3 regions of the Mesorhizobium sp. M0659 genome follow, and region 3 is predicted to be linked to each of the others. Evidence: predicted binding sites of a transcription regulator. Region 3 holds the regulator's gene; each other region holds the start of a gene.

Region 1 (5,923 bases), on a different contig from region 3:
TCGATCTGCCGCACCGCCTCGGCAACCCGTTTCTGGTCGCGGCGGCTCGGCGGTCGAACGCCAGGCACCGCATCGCTGGCGACGGGCAGTGCTGCGCCGGCAACTGCCAGTGCTGCGCCGGCAATTCGCAGGCCAAGCTCTTCAAAGGCGTCGATGTCGACCATCTCGCGCGCCGCTTCCGCCTCGGCCAGCAGCGATGCCAGCGCCGGCAAGGGCGGCATATGCGGCACGCCGAAGGCGAGCTTGCTCGCGCCGGGCACGTCGCTGGCGATGCGGTCGAGATAGGCCGGAGCGAAGTGGAAGGACAGGCAACGGTCGCCGGCGCCATGCTCATGCCCGCATTCATAGCAGGCGCCGACATTGCCGAGCAGGATCGCGCCCGGCGCCAGCATGGCGGCGCCTTGCCTGGTGCGGTAGCGGAAGGTGCCGCTGGTGACAGCGGCAACGCAGAAGGTGTCGTGCGCCTCCTCGAACGGGCGGTCGCCGGCGCCGGCCGTGCACAGCACGTCACAGACATACCAACCCTGCCCCGATGCCAGGTTTTGTTCGCTCGTCGTCATGGCTTGAAAGATAGCAATTTTTCCCAAGCGCGACACCCGGTCGGGGCCTATCGCTTGCAGCCTCCTGACACTACGAAGGCAGCAAGTATGATCGGTACATCCTCCTTTGCCGAAGCGCTCCACAGCGACGGCCCCAATTCCGGCCTGGCTGAAAAGCTGGATCTCTACGGCCGCTTCGTCGGCGCCTGGACATTCGATGCCACGCGCCATCTCGAGGACGGCACGGTTCTCACCGGACGCGGCGAGGTGCATTTCGGCTGGGTCCTGGAAGGCAGGGCGATCCAGGACGTATGGATCCTGCCCGCACGCGATGCCGGCCCCTCGCCCTCGCTCCGCAAATGGACTTTCTATGGCACAACGCTTCGGGCCTATGATCCCGGCTCGGATGCCTGGCACATCTTCTGGAGCGACCCGCGCAACCAATACTACAGCCGCCAGCTTGGTCGCGCCGAAGGCGACACGATTGTGCAGGTCGGCGCCGACGGCACTGGTTCCTCGGTCCGCTGGAGCTTTTCGCGCATCACCAAAGACAGCTTCCGCTGGCTCGGCGAGCGTTCGCACGACGATGGCAAGACATGGCGTCTCGAAGTCGAGTTCCTGGCGCGCCGCGTCGCCCACGACTGATGACGCAACATATTGCAAAAAGGTGACCAAAAGCATGCTTGACCATGTCTCGATCGGCGTCCGCGACACCAACGTTTCGAAGCCCTTCTACGATGCCGCGCTAAAGCCGCTCGGTTATTCCTGCCTCAGCCAGTCGCCAGGCTCACTGGGTTATGGTGCGCAAGCCGTCGCGCTGTGGGTGAACGACGCGGAGCGGCCAGTGCCATCGGACGAGAAGTCCGGTCTGCATTTCTGCTTTACCGCGCCGACCAGGCGGAGCGTCGACGCCTTTCACGCCGACGCCTTGCGTGCAGGCGGCAGCGACAATGGCGCGCCGGGGCTGCGCGCCGACTATGGCGAGAACTATTACGCTGCCTTCATCGTCGATCCCGACGGCTATCGCCTGGAGGCCTGTTGCAACGCTGCCGCCTAACACTGCCGGCGTCTCCGGTACCGCCATCTCAGACGGTTCCCACCGGCCAGGCTTTGCTCTACCACTATCGTGGCGCAGGGGTCCGGCCCGGCGGGAGGGGTCAGCGATGCCGAGTTTCGACAGCCTGTTCAACGCCTTCGTCACCATTCTGGTGACCATCGACCCGCCAGGTCTCGCGCCGCTCTTCCTCGCGGTGACACGCGGCATGAACCGCGAGGAACGTCAGCAGGTCTCGGTGCGCGCCTCGATCATCGGCTTCCTGGTGATGGCGCTGTTTGCGGTGGCCGGGGCCTCCATCCTGTCGGTGTTCGGCATCACGCTGCCGGCTTTCCGCGTCGCCGGCGGGTTTTTGCTGTTCTTCATCGCGTTCGAAATGGTGTTCGAGCGCCGCCAGGACCGCAAGGAGAAGATCGGCGACGTCGCCATCACCAAGGACATGATCCACAATATCGCGGCCTTCCCGCTGGCGATCCCGCTGATCGCCGGCCCCGGTGCGATTTCGGCGACCGTGCTACTGTCGGGCTCGTTTCAGGGTTTTGCAGCACAAGCGGCGCTGGTCGGCATCATCTTCGTCTGCCTTGCCATCACCTATCTGGTGTTCGTGCTGTCGGAGCGCATCGACCGCATCCTCGGCCAGACCGGCCGCTCGATCCTCACCCGCCTGCTCGGCGTCATCCTGGCCGCGCTTGCGGTTCAGTTCGTCGCGGATGGCATCAAGGCGCTGATGGCGGGGTAACGGCAGCCCCTACTCCACCGCCGTATCGACGACCTTGAAATCGTGGGTGATGACAGCCGTCTTGGCCAGCATGGCCGAGGCCGAGCAGTATTTCTCGATCGACAGGTTGATGGCGCGCTGGACCTTGTCGCGCGACAGCGCGTGGCCCGTGACGATGAAATGCATGTGGATGCGGGTGAAGACTTTCGGGTCGGTTTCGGCCCGGTCGGCGTCGAGTTCGACAACACAGTCCTCGATCGCCTCGCGGCCTTTTTCGAGGATGTGGACGACATCATAGGCCGAGCAGCCGCCGGTGCCGATCAGCACCATCTCCATCGGGCTCGGACCCGGCGTCTTGCCTTCCGGCCCGGAGGCGGTTCCCAGCACAACCTTGTGGCCGCTCCCGGACTCGCCGACGAAGGTGCGCTCCTCGACCCATTTGATCCGGGCTTTCACGGCAATCTTCCTTTCAGAAAGCGTCACTGGCCGAAGACGACCGTGTGCATGATCCGCCCCGGCAGCAGCGTGAACACGCCGGCGCCGATCAGGGCGAAAACATACAGCGATATCGTGACCCTGCGATGTGTGGCGACCCGATGCATATGCGCGTGCCAGACCGCCAGCGGCACGGCGATCAACACTAACATCGACAAGAGATGGATCGGGCTGAACGGACCGACGAGGCGTATCTGCTGGATCCAGAAACTGGAGATGGCGACGACCAGCATCAGCGCCGCCCAGGTATAGCCGACGACACGATGACGCGTCGTGCCTTTCGGCAGCGCCAGTTGCGTAGCGCCAATGGCAAGCGCGGCAAGGGCCGCGAAGGCGTGCCATGGAATGGGAGGGCGCGCCGATAGAAGCGGTCCGAGCGACATCGCGCCCTCTCCTCAGATATCGCTGACTATCGTCAGCTCAGAACGGGATTTCGTCGTCCAGTTCGCGCGACGAGCCGCCGCCACCGCCGCCCTTGGAACCGCCGCCACCGCTGTTGCCGCCGCGGTTGAAGCTCTCATTGGGGCCAGACTGGCCGAAATCCGAGCCACGGCTCGCGCCGCCGCCGCCGGCATAGTTGCCGACCTGACCGCCGCCCTCGCCGCGAGAATCGAGCATCTGCAGCTCGCCGCGGAATTTCTGCAGCACGACTTCGGTCGTGTACTTGTCGGCGCCGGTCTGGTCCTGCCATTTGCGTGTCTGCAGCTGGCCTTCGACGTAAACCTTCATGCCCTTCTTAAGGTACTGCTCGGCGACCTTGGCGATCTGGTCATTGAAAATGACGACGTTGTGCCATTCGGTCTTTTCCTTGCGCTCGCCGGAATTCTTGTCGCGCCAGCTTTCCGACGTGGCGATGCGGATGTTGACGACCGGGTCACCGGAATTCAGGCGGCGGATTTCAGGGTCCGCGCCGAGGTTACCGACCAGAATGACCTTGTTGACGCTACCCGCCATGACACTTCTCCGTGCTCATCCGAAACAAATTTCAAGTCGTTCACCTTACAGGCCGCGCACAATCCTGGCTTGCCGCGGCTGGCTTTTCCCACAAGGTTTTTGTTCCCTTTTCGTTCCTATACTGTTAACCACGGATTGTCAAGGAATGGCAGCAATCGCCGACGCGGGCGCGTGGATTTAGCTGACACGCAGGGGCGAGAAGCGGTGTCGTCAGCGCCGTTTTTTAGCTGGCCGCAACGGACCGAAAAAGCCGCTCCACTCCATGCCCATGCCATGGGCGCGCTGTGCGATCACGGTTGGCGCCGACATCAGCCCGACTGCAGGTTCAGATTTCAGAGCCGGGTCATTCAGCAATTTCCCGATCGCGCGCCCGTGCCACCACACCTGAGCGACGAGCGCCGCTACCACCGCGATCAGGCCCCAGGTCCCCAATCCTTCGCCGAAGATGTAAATCCCGTATGGCGGCGATAGCGCCGTACCCAGCTTGGCCAACAAGATCACGGCCACGAAACCGATGACGGCGATCGCTCCTATACCGAGTACGAGGCGGCGATAGAGCCTCAGAGCCTCGTTGAGGTTCTCGGCGGACGAAAGATCGACGTTGGAATTCATAAATACTACTCCTGCCTCGCGATGATCGGCCCATCTTGTTCCCCACGGCTTAGAGGCCCGGCAGGATCCAATCAATACGCGGCATTCAAAACACCCCTTGCCAAATCGATAAGTATCGACTTATGCTTTTGCCATGATCGAAGCAGAGATTTTTCGCGCCCTGGCCGACCCGACGCGACGCGCCGTCTACGAGCGGCTGACTTCCGGCGAGATGAGCGTGTCGGAGTTGCGCACCGGCATGAGCGTGTCGCAGCCGGCGGTGTCGCAGCACCTTGCCGTGCTGCGCGGCGCAGGCCTGGTCAGCGAAAGACGCGCCGGCCGCAACGCCTACTATCGCGCCGATCCGCAAGGGCTCGAGCCGCTGCTCGGCTGGATCGAACGCTACCGCGCATTCTGGCCGGAGCGCATCGAAAGACTGAAGGCCGTTTTGAAGGACATGGACCAATGACCGACGAAAAGCAGACGCAGACCGCCAAAGATGCCCTCGCCTTCGAATGCGATCTGCCGGACGCACCGGAAAAAGTGTGGCGGGCACTGACCGTGCCGGACCTCTTGGCGGAATGGATGATGCCGAACGACATCAATCCGGAAACCGGCAGCCGCTTTGCCTTTGCCGGGCCTGAGAAGCCGATCGAGTGCGAAGTGCTCGATGCCGAACCGGGGCGCCTGCTGCGCTATTCCTGGCGCGAGCGTTCCGGCGACGCCGACCGCGAGGAGCTGGGGAGCATCGTCACCTTCACACTCGCCCGCACCGTTTCCGGCGGCACGCATCTGCGCATCGTCCATGACGGGTTTGTCCTGACGCCTGCGGTCGCGATGGCCGGCGCCGGCTGCCGGCTCTGGCTGCGCGCATACAAGCCCAAGCGGCCTGTCGCCGCCAACGCGCCACGCCTGTTGCTGCGCGCCGCCTGAACCGGAAAAATCAAAACGGAGACAATGAGATGAGCGGCTTTGCCAATCTGGTGCCGATGGTGATCGAGCAATCGAGCCGCGGCGAACGCGCCTTCGACATTTTCTCGCGGCTGCTGCGCGAGCGCATCATCTTCGTCAATGGCGAGATCAATGACGGCATGTCGGCGCTGGTCTGCGCCCAGCTCCTGTCGCTGGAATCGGACAATCCCGACAAGGAGATCTCGCTCTACATCAACTCGCCGGGCGGCGTGGTGACCAGCGGTTTCGCCATCTACGACACGATGCAATATGTCAGCTGCCCGGTGTCGACCGTGTGCATGGGCTTTGCCGCGTCGATGGCCTCCTTCCTGCTGATGGCGGGAACGCCGGGGCGGCGCATCGCGCTGCCCAATGCCAGCATCGTGCTGCATCAGCCTTTGGGTGGCTTCCAGGGCCAGGCCTCCGACATCCAGCGTCACGCCGAAGGCATTTTGCGCACCAAGCGGCACATGGCCGACCTCTACGCTCACCATTGCGGCCGCACCCACGAAGAGGTCGAACGCACGCTCGACCGCGATTTCTTCATGACCGCGAAGGAGGCCAAGGACTGGGGCCTCGTCGACCACGTCTTCGACACCCGCAAGCAGGCAGCGGCCTGAT
Region 2 (5,923 bases), on a different contig from region 3:
CGAGGCCCTTCAGAATCTCTTCCATGTCGTCGGCGGTGGCGCCGAGGATCGACATCATCGGCGGCGTCACCATGAAGGACTGGCCGTCATAGGCGCCGTCCGGGCGCTGTCCCAGACCGGGCTTCCAGTTGGTCGCAGGCCGGATCAGGTCGGCCAGCCGTTCCAGAATGTCGATGCGCACGGCGCGGCGGCCGAGATTGCGGTATCCGGCAAGCTTGTAGAAGCTCTTGTCGAAAGCAGGATCGATGACCACCGAGGTGCGGCCGGAAGCCAGGGCGTGCACCACGTCGCCAAAGCCCAGCTTGTCCTTGCCGTCGTTCTTCAGCGCCCACAACAGCGTAATCAGTCCGGCGGGCGCCGGCTTGATCAGCGCCGGCACGAAGACGTGGTAGGCGCCGAAGCGCACACCGAGCCGGCGCAAGGCGGCGCGACCCTCCTGGTCGAGCGACTTCATTTCCTCGGCGATGTCGCGGCGGTTGATGAGGCCGAAATGCTCGACGAGCTGGAAGGCGATGCCACGGCCGATGCCGGCGATCTGCTCGGCATTCTTCAAGTCGACCAGCGGCTTCAGCAGCGACTCGATCTGGAAATTGACGAAACGCTCGGCGCGCGCGGCGACCTTGTCTCGGGCGGGGCCGGTCAACTGCTCGTCGGCCAAAAGCACCAGGCGCGGCTTCAGCGCGTCCTCGCCGGCAACCAGCGTGCCGATCGGCGCGCCGATCCAGCGCAGCGTGCCGTCGGAGCCGAGCGCAAGGTCGCCATTGGCGCAGGCGCCGAAGCGTTCGGCACGCGCCTCGAACTCGGCGGCCAGCGCTTTTTGCGCTGCCGTACGCACGGCCTTGGCGTCTTCGCCGCCGGCGCTCTGGTCGGCGGTGAAGCGGAACCCTTGCAACTCGCCGACATGATGGCCTTCGACAAGGACGGTTCCGGTAGGACTGATTTCGGCTTCAGGCATTGTATTTTCTCTAAGGCGCCGCATGAGGACGGAAGTCCTGCGGTCTACAAACCGTTTCGTCAACCGCTCATGCAGCGCATCCGACAATCTGTCTTCGATTTCGCGCGTCTTTTCCCGCCAGTGTGCCTGATCGGCCAGCCAGCCCGGCCGGTTGGACACGAATGTCCAGGTGCGGATCTGCGCAATGCGGTGCGACAGCGTGTCGATGTCCCCCTCGGTCGTATCGGCGCGGCGCACCTGCTCGGCCATGTAGTTCTCGTCGACATGGCCGTGTTTGGCGAGGTCGGTGTAGATAGAAGCGATCAGGTCGGAGTGCTGGGCCGGCGCGATCTTGCGGTAGTCCGGCAACGCGCAGGCTTCCCACAGCAGCGCGACGCGCTTGGCATTGGTAGCCAGCGCGCGGATGTCCTCGTCGCGGGAGAGATGTTCGAGCGCCTGGGCATCGACCGCCGGCAGCGCCCGCGTCAGGCCTTCGACCGGCGCGTTGGTTTCGATCGAGCGCTTCAGCGCGTCGAGGCTGGCGAAGTCGAAATGCGCGGTGCGCCATTGCAGCACCTTCACCGGATCGAACTCGTGCCCCTCGATGCGCTTGACCAGTTCCTCGTCCAGCGGATCGACCTGGCCGGTGACGCCGAAGGTGCCGTCGCGCAGATGGCGGCCGGCGCGGCCGGCGATCTGGCCGAGCTCGGCCGCCGTGAGATTGCGGTACTGATAGCCGTCGAATTTGCGGTTCTGGGCGAAGGCGACATGATCGAGATCAAGGTTGAGCCCCATGCCGATGGCGTCGGTGGCGACGAGATAGTCGACGTCGCCTGCCTGGAACATTGCCACCTGGGCATTGCGGGTGCGGGGCGACAGCGCGCCGAGCACGACCGCCGCTCCTCCTTGCTGGCGGCGGATCAGCTCAGCGATGGCATAGACCTCGTCGGCGGAGAAAGCGACGATCGCCGTACGCCGCGGCAGGCGGGTCAATTTCTTCGAGCCGGCATAGGCCAGGTGCGACAGGCGAGGGCGCGTCACCACCGAGACGCCTCTCAGCAGCTTTTGCAGGATGCCATGCATGGTGGCCGCGCCGAGCAGCAGCGTTTCCTGGCGGCCGCGCAGGTGCAGGATACGGTCGGTGAAGATGTGGCCGCGCTCGAGGTCGCCGGCGAGTTGCACCTCGTCGATGGCGACGAAGGCAACGTCGGTCTCGCGCGGCATGGCTTCGACGGTGCAGACCGAATATTTCGCGCCGGGCGGCTGGATTTTTTCCTCGCCGGTGATGAGCGCCACCTTGTGGGCGCCGACCTTTTCGCAGACGCGGGCATAGACCTCGCGCGCCAGAAGGCGGAGCGGCAGCCCGATAATGCCGCTCTCATGCGCCACCATGCGCTCGATGGCGAGATGGGTCTTGCCGGTGTTGGTCGGACCCAGCACGGCAGTCACGTCGCGGCCCGACAGGATCAGCGGCTCGGTGTGTTTCGGCTGGATGTTCATCGGCCTGGAGATGAGGCTTTCTGCATCGTGTTGTCGGGAGCGCGCCTCGCGTGGCGCGTATGACAGGCGACACATAGGGATTTCAGGCGCGAAGCGAAAGCGGAATGTTCCGGCCGGCAGTCCCACGGTCCGTCGTTGAGGTCTCAATTAACAGTTGGAACGAGTCTGGAACGAATCGGAGACGAATCAGTGACTCCGGCAGATTCAGCTTTTGTTCACGGCTACATGTGGATTTTGCGAGCCTGAGTCTCACCATATGCTGAATCGCGGAAACTGGCCCGATTCCTGCAAGGCGACCATTGGCGTTAACCTTTGCCGCCGGGCATCGTCGTGATCCGATACGCCTCGGCCAACATTATGAAATTGCTGAATTTTCTTAATCGGCCTTAACCATTTTCCGGTGGTATTCGGCCTTGGTCGTTAACGTTCCGCTCAAAGCCGGAACGAATGGGTGACGAATCAGCGATGGCGGGATTTTCCTGGTTTGTTCACCCCAACATCTTGTGTTATCCACAGCTTGTCCACCGAGAATTCACAGCTTGCGAACCGGGTTTTGCACAGGGCGCCTAAAAATCGTTAATCTTTGCGTGCCGGAACGGGTCAATGTCTCGCGCGCAGCCCGGGGAACATCGCCGGCCGGCGATGAAAAACGGGCCTTAAGGCGGCCCGTCCTACCGGGCGAAATTGCTGTCGTTCAGACGAAGTACTGGCCGCCATTGGCGGTGATGGTCGAGCCGGTGATGAAACCGGCGTCCTCAGAGGCGAGGAAGACGACGCAACGCGCGATCTCTTCCGGTTCGCCGAGGCGGCCGACCGGGATCTGCGGAATGATGCGTTCATTCAGCACCTTCTCGTCGATCGCCTTGACCATCTCGGTGGCGATGTAGCCGGGGCAGATGACATTGACTGTGATGCCCGCGCGCGCGCCCTCCTGCGCCAGCGCCTTCGAGAAGCCGATGTCGCCGGCCTTTGCGGCGGAATAGTTGACCTGGCCGGCCTGGCCTTTCTGGCCGTTGATGGAGGAGATGGTGATGACGCGGCCGAATTTGCGGTCGCGCATGCCGCCCCACAGCGGATGCGTCATGTTGAAGACCCCAGACAGATTGGTGTCGATGACTTCCTTCCACTGCTCGCGCGTCAGCTTGTGGAACATGGCGTCGCGGGTAATGCCGGCATTGTTGACCAGCACCGAGACCGGGCCGAGATCGGCCTCGACCTGTTTGATTCCGGCGGCACAGGCGTCGTAGTCGGCGACCGACCATTTGTAGGCCTTGATGCCGGTTTGTGCGCTGAACTTCCCCGCTGCCTCGTCATTGCCGGCATAGTTGGCGGCAACGGTGTAACCGGCATTCTTCAGGCCGATCGATATGGCGGCGCCGATGCCGCGCGATCCACCGGTGACGAGCGCTACTTTGGTCATTGAAAGTTCTTCCTCCCTTTGGTCGGAAGAAGGGAATAGGGAGTAGGGAATAGCGAGTAGGGATCGATATCCCGCCGCGCTGCTCCTTCTTCCCTATTCACTACTCCCTATTCACTACTCACTTCTTGTTCACAGCGCTTCCACGCACAGAGCGACGCCCATGCCGCCGCCGATGCACAGCGTGGCAAGGCCCTTCTTGGCGCGGCGGCGGCGCATCTCGAAAACCAGCGTGTTGAAGACGCGGGCGCCCGACGCGCCGATCGGATGGCCGATGGCGATGGCGCCGCCATTGACGTTGACGATCGACGTATCCCAGCCCATGCCCTTGTTGACGGCGCAGGCCTGCGCAGCGAAGGCTTCATTGGCCTCGACAAGGTCGAGGTCCTTGACCGACCAGCCGGCCTTCTCGAGCGCCCGCTTCGAGGCGGGAATAGGTCCGGTGCCCATGATCGCCGGATCGACGCCGGCCGTCGCCCATGAGGCGATGCGCACCAGCGGGGTGATGCCGCGCCTTGTGGCTTCAGCCTCGCTCATCAGCAGCGCGCCGGCGGCGCCGTCATTGATGCCCGACGCGTTGGCGGCGGTCACGGTGCCGTCCTTGTCGAAAGCCGGCTTCAGCTTGGACATGGCGTCGATGGTGGCGCCGTGGCGGATGTACTCGTCCTGGTCGACGACAGTGTCGCCCTTCCTGCCCTTGATCGTGAAGGCGACGATCTCGTCCTTGAACTTGCCGGCCTTCTGCGCGGCCTCGGCCTTGTTTTGCGAGGCCAGCGCAAACTGGTCCTGGTCGTCGCGGGTGATCTGGAACTGGCGGGCGACGTTCTCGGCGGTGTTGCCCATGTGGTAGCCGTTGAAGGCGTCCCACAACCCGTCCTTGATCATGGTGTCGATCATCTTGTAGTCGCCCATCTTGACGCCGGCGCGCAGGTGCTCGGCGTGCGGCGACAGCGACATCGATTCCTGGCCGCCGGCGATGATCACAGTGGCGTCGCCGGCGGCGATCTGCTGCATGCCGAGCGCGATGGCGCGCAGGCCAGAGCCGCAAACCTGGTTGAGCCCCCAGGCGGTGGTCTCCTGGGGCAGGCCGGCATTGATCGACGCCTGGCGGGCGGGGTTCTGGCCCTGCGCGGCGGTCAGCACCTGGCCGAGAATGACCTCGTCGACTTCACCCGGCTCGACGCCGGCGCGCGCCAAAAGCTCCCTGATGACGACGGCGCCAAGTTCATGCGCCGGGGTGGCGGCGAAGGCGCCGTTGAAAGAGCCGACAGCCGTGCGTGCGGCGCTGGCAACGACGATTGAATTGGAAGCGGACATTTTTCTCTCCAGACTTCGAGGTGTCGTGTTCTTGGGGGCTTGTTGGGACTTTTCTTGCCCGTTCCACACCCCAAGTCAAACCGGAAATGGGCATGCCGGCCAAGCGCCGCAAGCAGGGCGTGAGCGGCCGGCGGGATCGCCCAACCTTTGCTGCGCAGCATAATTGGCCGGCCATGCAGCAATAAATGATGCCGCACTGCACAAAGCGCTTGGAATTATAGAGCTTTTGCGCATATCCTTAAAAATGGCGCAATCGTTACCGGCGGCTTACTCAGGCGCGCCGGTGTCCCGGGAGGATGCTGATGGCCGCGAAAGACGACCCTATCATTATCAAGAAATATGCCAATCGCCGGCTCTACAACACCGGCACCAGCACCTATGTGACGCTCGAGGATCTGGCCGAGATGGTCAAGAAGGGCGAGGAGTTCACCGTCCAGGACGCCAAGACCGGTGACGACATTACCCATCCGGTGCTGACGCAGATCATCTTCGAACTGGAGAACAAGGATGGGCAGAACATGCTGCCGATCCCGTTCCTGCGCCAGCTGATCGCTTTCTATGGCGACCAGATGCAGCAGATCGTGCCGAGCTTCCTCGAACAGTCGATGATGGCCTTCTCCAAGGAACAGGAGCGGTTCCGCGAGCAGATGAAGGGCGCGATCGGCAAGTCGCCGCTGGATGTGATGAAGATCGCCACTCCGATCAAGGCGCTGGAAGAGCAGACACGCCGCAACATGGAAATGTTCCAGAACGCG
Region 3 (5,923 bases):
GAGGCGCATATCGTGCTTGTGCAAGGTGTTTCGCCGGACGCATTGACCGTCAAACGCCTGCAGGACCACGTCAAGGCAACGATCGCGCCCTACAAATATCCGCGTTCGGTGAAGTTCATCGACGCCTTGCCCAAAACCCAGACCGGCAAGATCCAGCGCTTCCGGTTGCGCGCGGAGAAGAGCAATTGATTAAGCCGCACGATCCGGCGTCCGATGGCGCGCAGATGTCGTTCAAGGAGCGGATGTCCTACAGCGACTATCTGCAGCTGGACAAGGTGCTCGATGCGCAGGCGCCGCTGTCTTCGGCCCATGACGAGATGCTGTTCATCATCCAGCATCAGACATCGGAATTGTGGATGAAGCTCGCTTTACACGAGATCGGCGCCGCGATCCGCTCTATCCGCGCCGACCGCCTCGAACCGAGCTTCAAGATGCTGTCTCGCGTCGCGCGCATCTTCGAGCAGCTCAACAATGCCTGGGACGTGCTGCGCACGATGACGCCAAGCGAATACACCGAGTTTCGCGACGCGCTCGGCCAATCCTCGGGCTTCCAGTCGTGGCAGTACCGCGCTATCGAGTTCATGGCCGGCAACCGCAACCTTGCCATGCTCGGGCCGCACAAGCACCGGCCCGACCTTACGGACAGGCTGGAAGCCATCCTGGCCACGCCGTCGCTCTATGATGAGGCGCTTCTGCTTTTGGCGCGCAATGGCTTCGACATCGGCGCCGACGCCAGTCGCACGGACTGGCGCGAGACGCGCGTCGAGAACGAAGAAGTGCTGGCTGCCTGGCAAACCGTCTACCGCGACCCGCAGCGCTACTGGATGCTCTACGAACTGGCCGAGAAGCTGGTCGACTTCGAGGATTATTTCCGCCGCTGGCGCTTCAACCACGTCACCACGGTCGAGCGCATCATCGGCTTGAAGCGCGGCACGGGCGGCACCTCAGGCGCCTCCTATCTGAAGAAGATGCTGGAGGTCGTGCTGTTTCCGGAGCTCTGGACGGTCCGCACCCGGCTCTAGAGCATTTCACCGTTTAACGGAAACGGCGAAATGCTCTAGCTCTTTGATTGACGCAATTTCGGACGGAAAACCGCTTCACACTTCCTGAAATTGCTCTAGTTTCTCACGTAACCGCGGTCTTCACCGCGAAGCGGGCGTCCTGCCAGGCGCCGGTGCGCAAAATATCCTCCAGCGCTTCGACCGCCTGCCAGACATCGCCATAACCGACATAGAGCGGCGTGAAGCCGAAACGGATGGTCGACGGCGCCCGAAAATCGCCGATCACGCCGCGCTCGATCAGCGCCCGCATCACCTGGTAGCCATGCGGGTGGAGGAACGACACCTGGCTGCCGCGCTGGCTGCCGTCGCGCGGGCTTTCGAGTTCAAGGCCGTAGGCGCCGCATCTGGCTTCGACGAGCTGGATAAACAGGTCGGTCAGTGCGATGCTTTTTCTGCGCACCGCCGCCATGTCGACGTCGTTCCAGATATCGAGCGCGCCCTTGAGCGCCCGCATCGACAGCACCGGCTGCGTTCCGCACAGGAAGCGGCGGATCCCGCTGCCGACGGCAAAGCCCTGCTCGAAGGCAAAGGGCCGCGCATGGCCCCACCAGCCGCTGAGCGGCTGCCTGATATCACCATGGTGGCGCTCGGCCGCGTAGATGAAGGCCGGCGAGCCCGGGCCGCCATTGAGGTATTTGTAGGTGCAGCCGACAGCGAAATCGGCATTGGCACGGTCGAGTTCGACCGGCAAGGCGCCGGCGGTGTGGCAGAGGTCCCAGATGATCAGCGCGCCGGCGTCATGTGCCTTGCGCGTCAGCGCCGCCATGTCGCGCAACTGGCCGGATTTGTAGTTTACGTGGTTGACCAGGATGACGGCAACGCTGTCGTCGATCAGCTCCTCGATTGCGGCCGCGTCGACGCCCTCCAGCCGCAGCCGCGTTCCCGGCCGGGTCGAGGCGACGCCTTCGGCCATGTAGAGGTCGGTCGGGAAACTGTCGCCCTCGGCAACGATGACCGACCGATTCGGCCGCATGCCGAGCGCGGCGTGCAGCAGCTTGTAGATGTTGATCGAGGTTGTGTCGCAGACCACCGTCTGCCCGTCAGCCGCGCCGATCAGTCGTCCGAGCTGATCTCCCAGTTCCACCGGCATGTTGAACCAGCCAGCCGTGTTCCAGGCGCGAATGAGGTCCTGCGCCCATTCCTGCGTGGCGGCCTGTTGCAATTCGCTGAAGACGGCTGGTGACGCGGCACCCAGCGAATTGCCGTCGAGATAAATCACGCCTTGCGGCAAGACAAAGCGTTCACGCATGGAGCGCAGCGGATCGGCGGCATCCATTGCTTCGATTGTAGCGAGATCGGGTGTCGTGCTCATGATCCGGCGCCCTTCCATGGACAAACGCGCGCGGCGGAGCCTGCCGCCCAAACATGCCGGCGATCTTGAGTGGTCGCCCTTGAGCTGTCAAACATTATATAATTCACCCATTGAAAGACTTTGATATATAATGATCCGCCGAGCGTTTATGTCTGATGGATCACGATGCTGGATGACGAGCAGACCTCGAAGACGGAAGTGGCCTATCGCCTGCTCAGGCGCGATATTCTTGCGACCCGGCTGGCGCCTGCCGCGCCGTTGAAGCTGAGCACGCTGCGCAACACCTACGGCATCGGCTGGACGCCGTTGCGCGAGGCGCTGTCGCGGCTGGATGCGGAACGGCTTGTGACCGCCATCAGCAACCGTGGGTTTGCGGTCGCTCCCGTCTCTCGGGCGGAGCTCGAGGATCTGGCGCGTGCGCGGCTGGTGGTCGAACTGCCCCTGCTGGTGGAATCGGTCGAGAAGGGCGACCGCGAGTGGGAAGACGCGGTCGTTGCAGCCCACTATCGTCTCTCACGGTGCGGGTCTGTTCTCGACGATCCATCGGATGATGCGGTCGACGCGTGGTACGAAAAACACGATGCCTTCCATGCGGCGCTGCTCAGTGCCGCGACATCCAGTTGGCTGCTGCGCTTCAATGCGACGATTTCCGACCAATTGCATCGCCATCACCGCTTTCTGGGTCTGGCCCCGACGCTGCGCGCCGCCGCCGGCCGCACGGATGGACACCGGAAGGCCGTGGCGGCCCTGCGCGACGCCGTCGCGATCGAACACCATACCGCCCTGATGGAAGCGGCCCTCGATCGCGACGTCGAACGTGCGAAAACTCTGATGACCGCTCACATCGGCTACACGATGCAGGTCTATGCCCAGAGTGAACCCGGCGCGGATGCTGCGCAGCCCCGTCCGAAAAGGAAGCGGCGATCGTAGCCGACGACGCAGGGCACTTTGTCTTCGTTTCACCCCGTTGCCGGCCAACGACTACGAGCGCCGCTCGCGGTGCCGAACGTTACGCTGAACAAAACGTCAACACATTCATTAAACTTTAAAAGGTTGCGGAACACAACTGGAACAGATAGTGTTTGTTCTGGGTTTGTTTTTTTGATTCTGGTTTCAGAACCCCTGGGGGCCGCGATGCTGACGCGCAAACAACATGAGCTTCTGATGTTCATCCATGAACGCCTGAAGGAGAGCGGAATCCCGCCGTCCTTCGACGAGATGAAGGAAGCGCTTGACCTCGCCTCCAAGTCCGGCATCCACCGCCTGATCACGGCGCTTGAGGAGCGCGGTTTCATTCGCCGGCTGCCGAACCGGGCGCGCGCGCTGGAAGTGCTGCGGCTGCCCGACTCGATCGCACCAGGCCTCAATGCGGCGAGGAAGTTTTCGCCGAGCGTCATTCAGGGCAGTCTTGGTCAAACCGGCCAAGGGCAAGGCGGCCAAGGACAAGGCGCGATGGGCCAAGGCGGTCTCGGCCGCCAGATCAAGCCGGGCTCGCCGTCGCGTTCGATGTCGGCCGGCAATGACGATGCCGTTTCCGCGATTTCAATCCCGGTTATGGGACGCATCGCCGCCGGCGTGCCGATCGACGCCATCCAGCATCAGACCCATTCGATCTCGGTGCCGCCCGATATGATCATGGGCGGCGAACACTACGCGCTCGAGGTCAAGGGCGATTCGATGATCGAGGCCGGCATTTTCGATGGCGACACGGTCATCATCCGCAATGCCGACACAGCCAGCCCCGGCGAGATCGTGGTGGCGTTGGTCGACGATGAGGAAGCGACCCTGAAACGCTTCCGCCGCAAGGGCGCCTCGATCGCCCTGGAAGCCGCCAACCCGGCCTACGAGACCCGCATTTTTGGACCGGACAGGGTGAAGGTGCAGGGCAAGCTTGTCGGATTGATCCGGCGCTACTGAGCCGGCTTGGGTTTGTACTTTTCACGCTGGTTGTAGGGCGGCAGGCCGCGCGCTTCGCGGGAGAAGCGGCGTTGCTCGTGCCAGGGGCGATACGGCTTGTCGACGGCGAAGCGGATGGTTGGCGCTGCAGCTGCCGATTGCGGATCGAAGAAGACGGCGGCGCTGCCGTCGCGGGCCAGCTGTTTCTTCGTCACGACCAGCACCAGCGGGTCGCGGCACGGATTGTAGGCGGTGGCGTCATCGATGACGATCAGGCTCGCGAAGGCACAGGCCGGCCGCGCCGTCTTGCGGTCTTTCGCAAGCGCTACAATGGCTCCGGAAGGGTGCCGGGCGATACAGAGATCGCCGGTGCAATAGAAGGGCGAGCCGGGCGGCAGATCGAGCGGATCGAGATCGAACCGCGTATCTGTTGACTCGAAAATCTCAGGTGGGATAATGGTTTCGGCCCGCAGCGCCCGTTTCCAATTGTCCGTGGTGAATTCGTTGGAGCGTTCGCGGTTGAGGGCGAGTTCGCCGCCACCGGTCGGCATGGCCACCAGATGCGCATCCTCGGATATGAGCACGTCGGGCGTAAGCACCTGCGGCACCGTCAACAGGCCGGCCAGCGCGAAAGGCACGGCCGCCAACCTGAGCCAGGTGGTGGCCATGGTGGCGATGACGAGGGCGACCGCCACCAACAGCACCGAGCGGATGGAGATCAGCCCGACGGCGTCGACCGGCGAGCGCTCGGAAATCCAGGCCGATATAGCGATCATCGCCATCAGACCCTTGCCCATCACATAGAGGAACGGCCCGTCGGCGCCGAACGGCATCGCCAGTGCGCTGAGCACGGCAAAAGGCATGACGATCAACGAAACAATCGGCATCACGGCCAGATTGGCGATCAGGCTGAGCGGCGACACACGCTGAAAATGCCAGATGGCGAACAGCAAGGTTGCACTGCCGGCGATGATCGAGGTCATGGCGAGGCCGCCCATGGCCAGCGCGAATTTTCGCGACAGGAAGCCGACGAAGGAGCGCTTTGCCGGCGGCGTTCTCACCTTGTCGGCGCGGTAATCGGCCCAGCCGGCATAGGCGCCGACAAGGGCGGCGGTGGCAGCAAACGACATCTGGAAGCTGGGACCGACCACCTCGTGCGGCGACACCAGGATGACGGCAATGGCGGAGATCGCCAGATTGCGCATGGTGAGTGCGGCGCGATCAAACAGCACGGCGACAAGCATGACCGCCAGCATGATGAAGCTGCGCTCGGCGGCAACCACGACGCCTGAAATGACGAGATAGGCGGCGATGGAGACGAGTGCTGCCACTGCTGCATATTTCTTGACTGGGCGGCGCGAAGAGAAATCGGGAAACAGCGCAAAGGCGCCACGCAGCAACGCCATGATGGTGCCGGCAACCAGCGCCATGTGCAGGCCGGAGATGGAGATGATGTGGTAGATGCCGGTGCGCCGCATCGCTTCGTTGACCTCGTCCGGGATGCCGGCGCGCACCCCGACAATCAACGCCGCGGCAATCTCGCCTTCGGCGCCGCCGATTTTGCCCCTGATATGGTCGGCAATGTTTTCGCGCGCGTTCTCGATTGCCGAGGAGAGCCGCGCGGTCAGCGGCGGCGGTCCCTGCGTAGCAATGG

Evidence for each region. Region 3 encodes LexA, which represses DNA repair genes until DNA is damaged. Its sites were predicted from a motif close to TGTTCNNNNTGTGTTCNG; they were not measured.
Region 1: ssb (single-stranded DNA-binding protein) is a predicted target of LexA. The motif match lies at 3,861-3,878, and genes of this name have one in related genera.
Region 2: NKI31_RS17470 (helicase-related protein) is a predicted target of LexA. The motif match lies at 2,590-2,607, and genes of this name have one in related genera.

Annotation. Positions count from the first base shown of each region.
Region 1 is NZ_JAMYPY010000001.1:27,167-33,089, forward strand. It holds gene NKI31_RS00145 (helix-turn-helix transcriptional regulator) at 1-560, opposite strand, end outside; gene NKI31_RS00150 (hypothetical protein) at 648-1,184, shown strand; gene NKI31_RS00155 (VOC family protein) at 1,219-1,596, shown strand; gene NKI31_RS00160 (MarC family protein) at 1,703-2,332, shown strand; gene NKI31_RS00165 (OsmC family protein) at 2,342-2,767, opposite strand; gene NKI31_RS00170 (DUF2306 domain-containing protein) at 2,791-3,189, opposite strand; gene ssb (single-stranded DNA-binding protein) at 3,227-3,760, opposite strand; gene NKI31_RS00180 (hypothetical protein) at 3,971-4,372, opposite strand; gene NKI31_RS00185 (ArsR/SmtB family transcription factor) at 4,506-4,820, shown strand; gene NKI31_RS00190 (SRPBCC family protein) at 4,817-5,284, shown strand; gene NKI31_RS00195 (ATP-dependent Clp protease proteolytic subunit) at 5,314-5,922, shown strand.
Region 2 is NZ_JAMYPY010000010.1:27,198-33,120, reverse strand. It holds gene NKI31_RS17470 (helicase-related protein) at 1-2,434, opposite strand, end outside; gene phbB (acetoacetyl-CoA reductase) at 3,129-3,854, opposite strand; gene NKI31_RS17460 (acetyl-CoA C-acetyltransferase) at 3,984-5,168, opposite strand; gene phaR (polyhydroxyalkanoate synthesis repressor PhaR) at 5,471-5,923, shown strand, end outside.
Region 3 is NZ_JAMYPY010000022.1:53,919-59,841, forward strand. It holds gene NKI31_RS26475 (AMP-binding protein) at 1-189, shown strand, start outside; gene kynA (tryptophan 2,3-dioxygenase) at 186-1,022, shown strand; gene kynU (kynureninase) at 1,126-2,373, opposite strand; gene NKI31_RS26490 (GntR family transcriptional regulator) at 2,539-3,303, shown strand; gene lexA (transcriptional repressor LexA) at 3,508-4,290, shown strand; gene NKI31_RS26500 (ComEC/Rec2 family competence protein) at 4,284-5,923, opposite strand, start outside.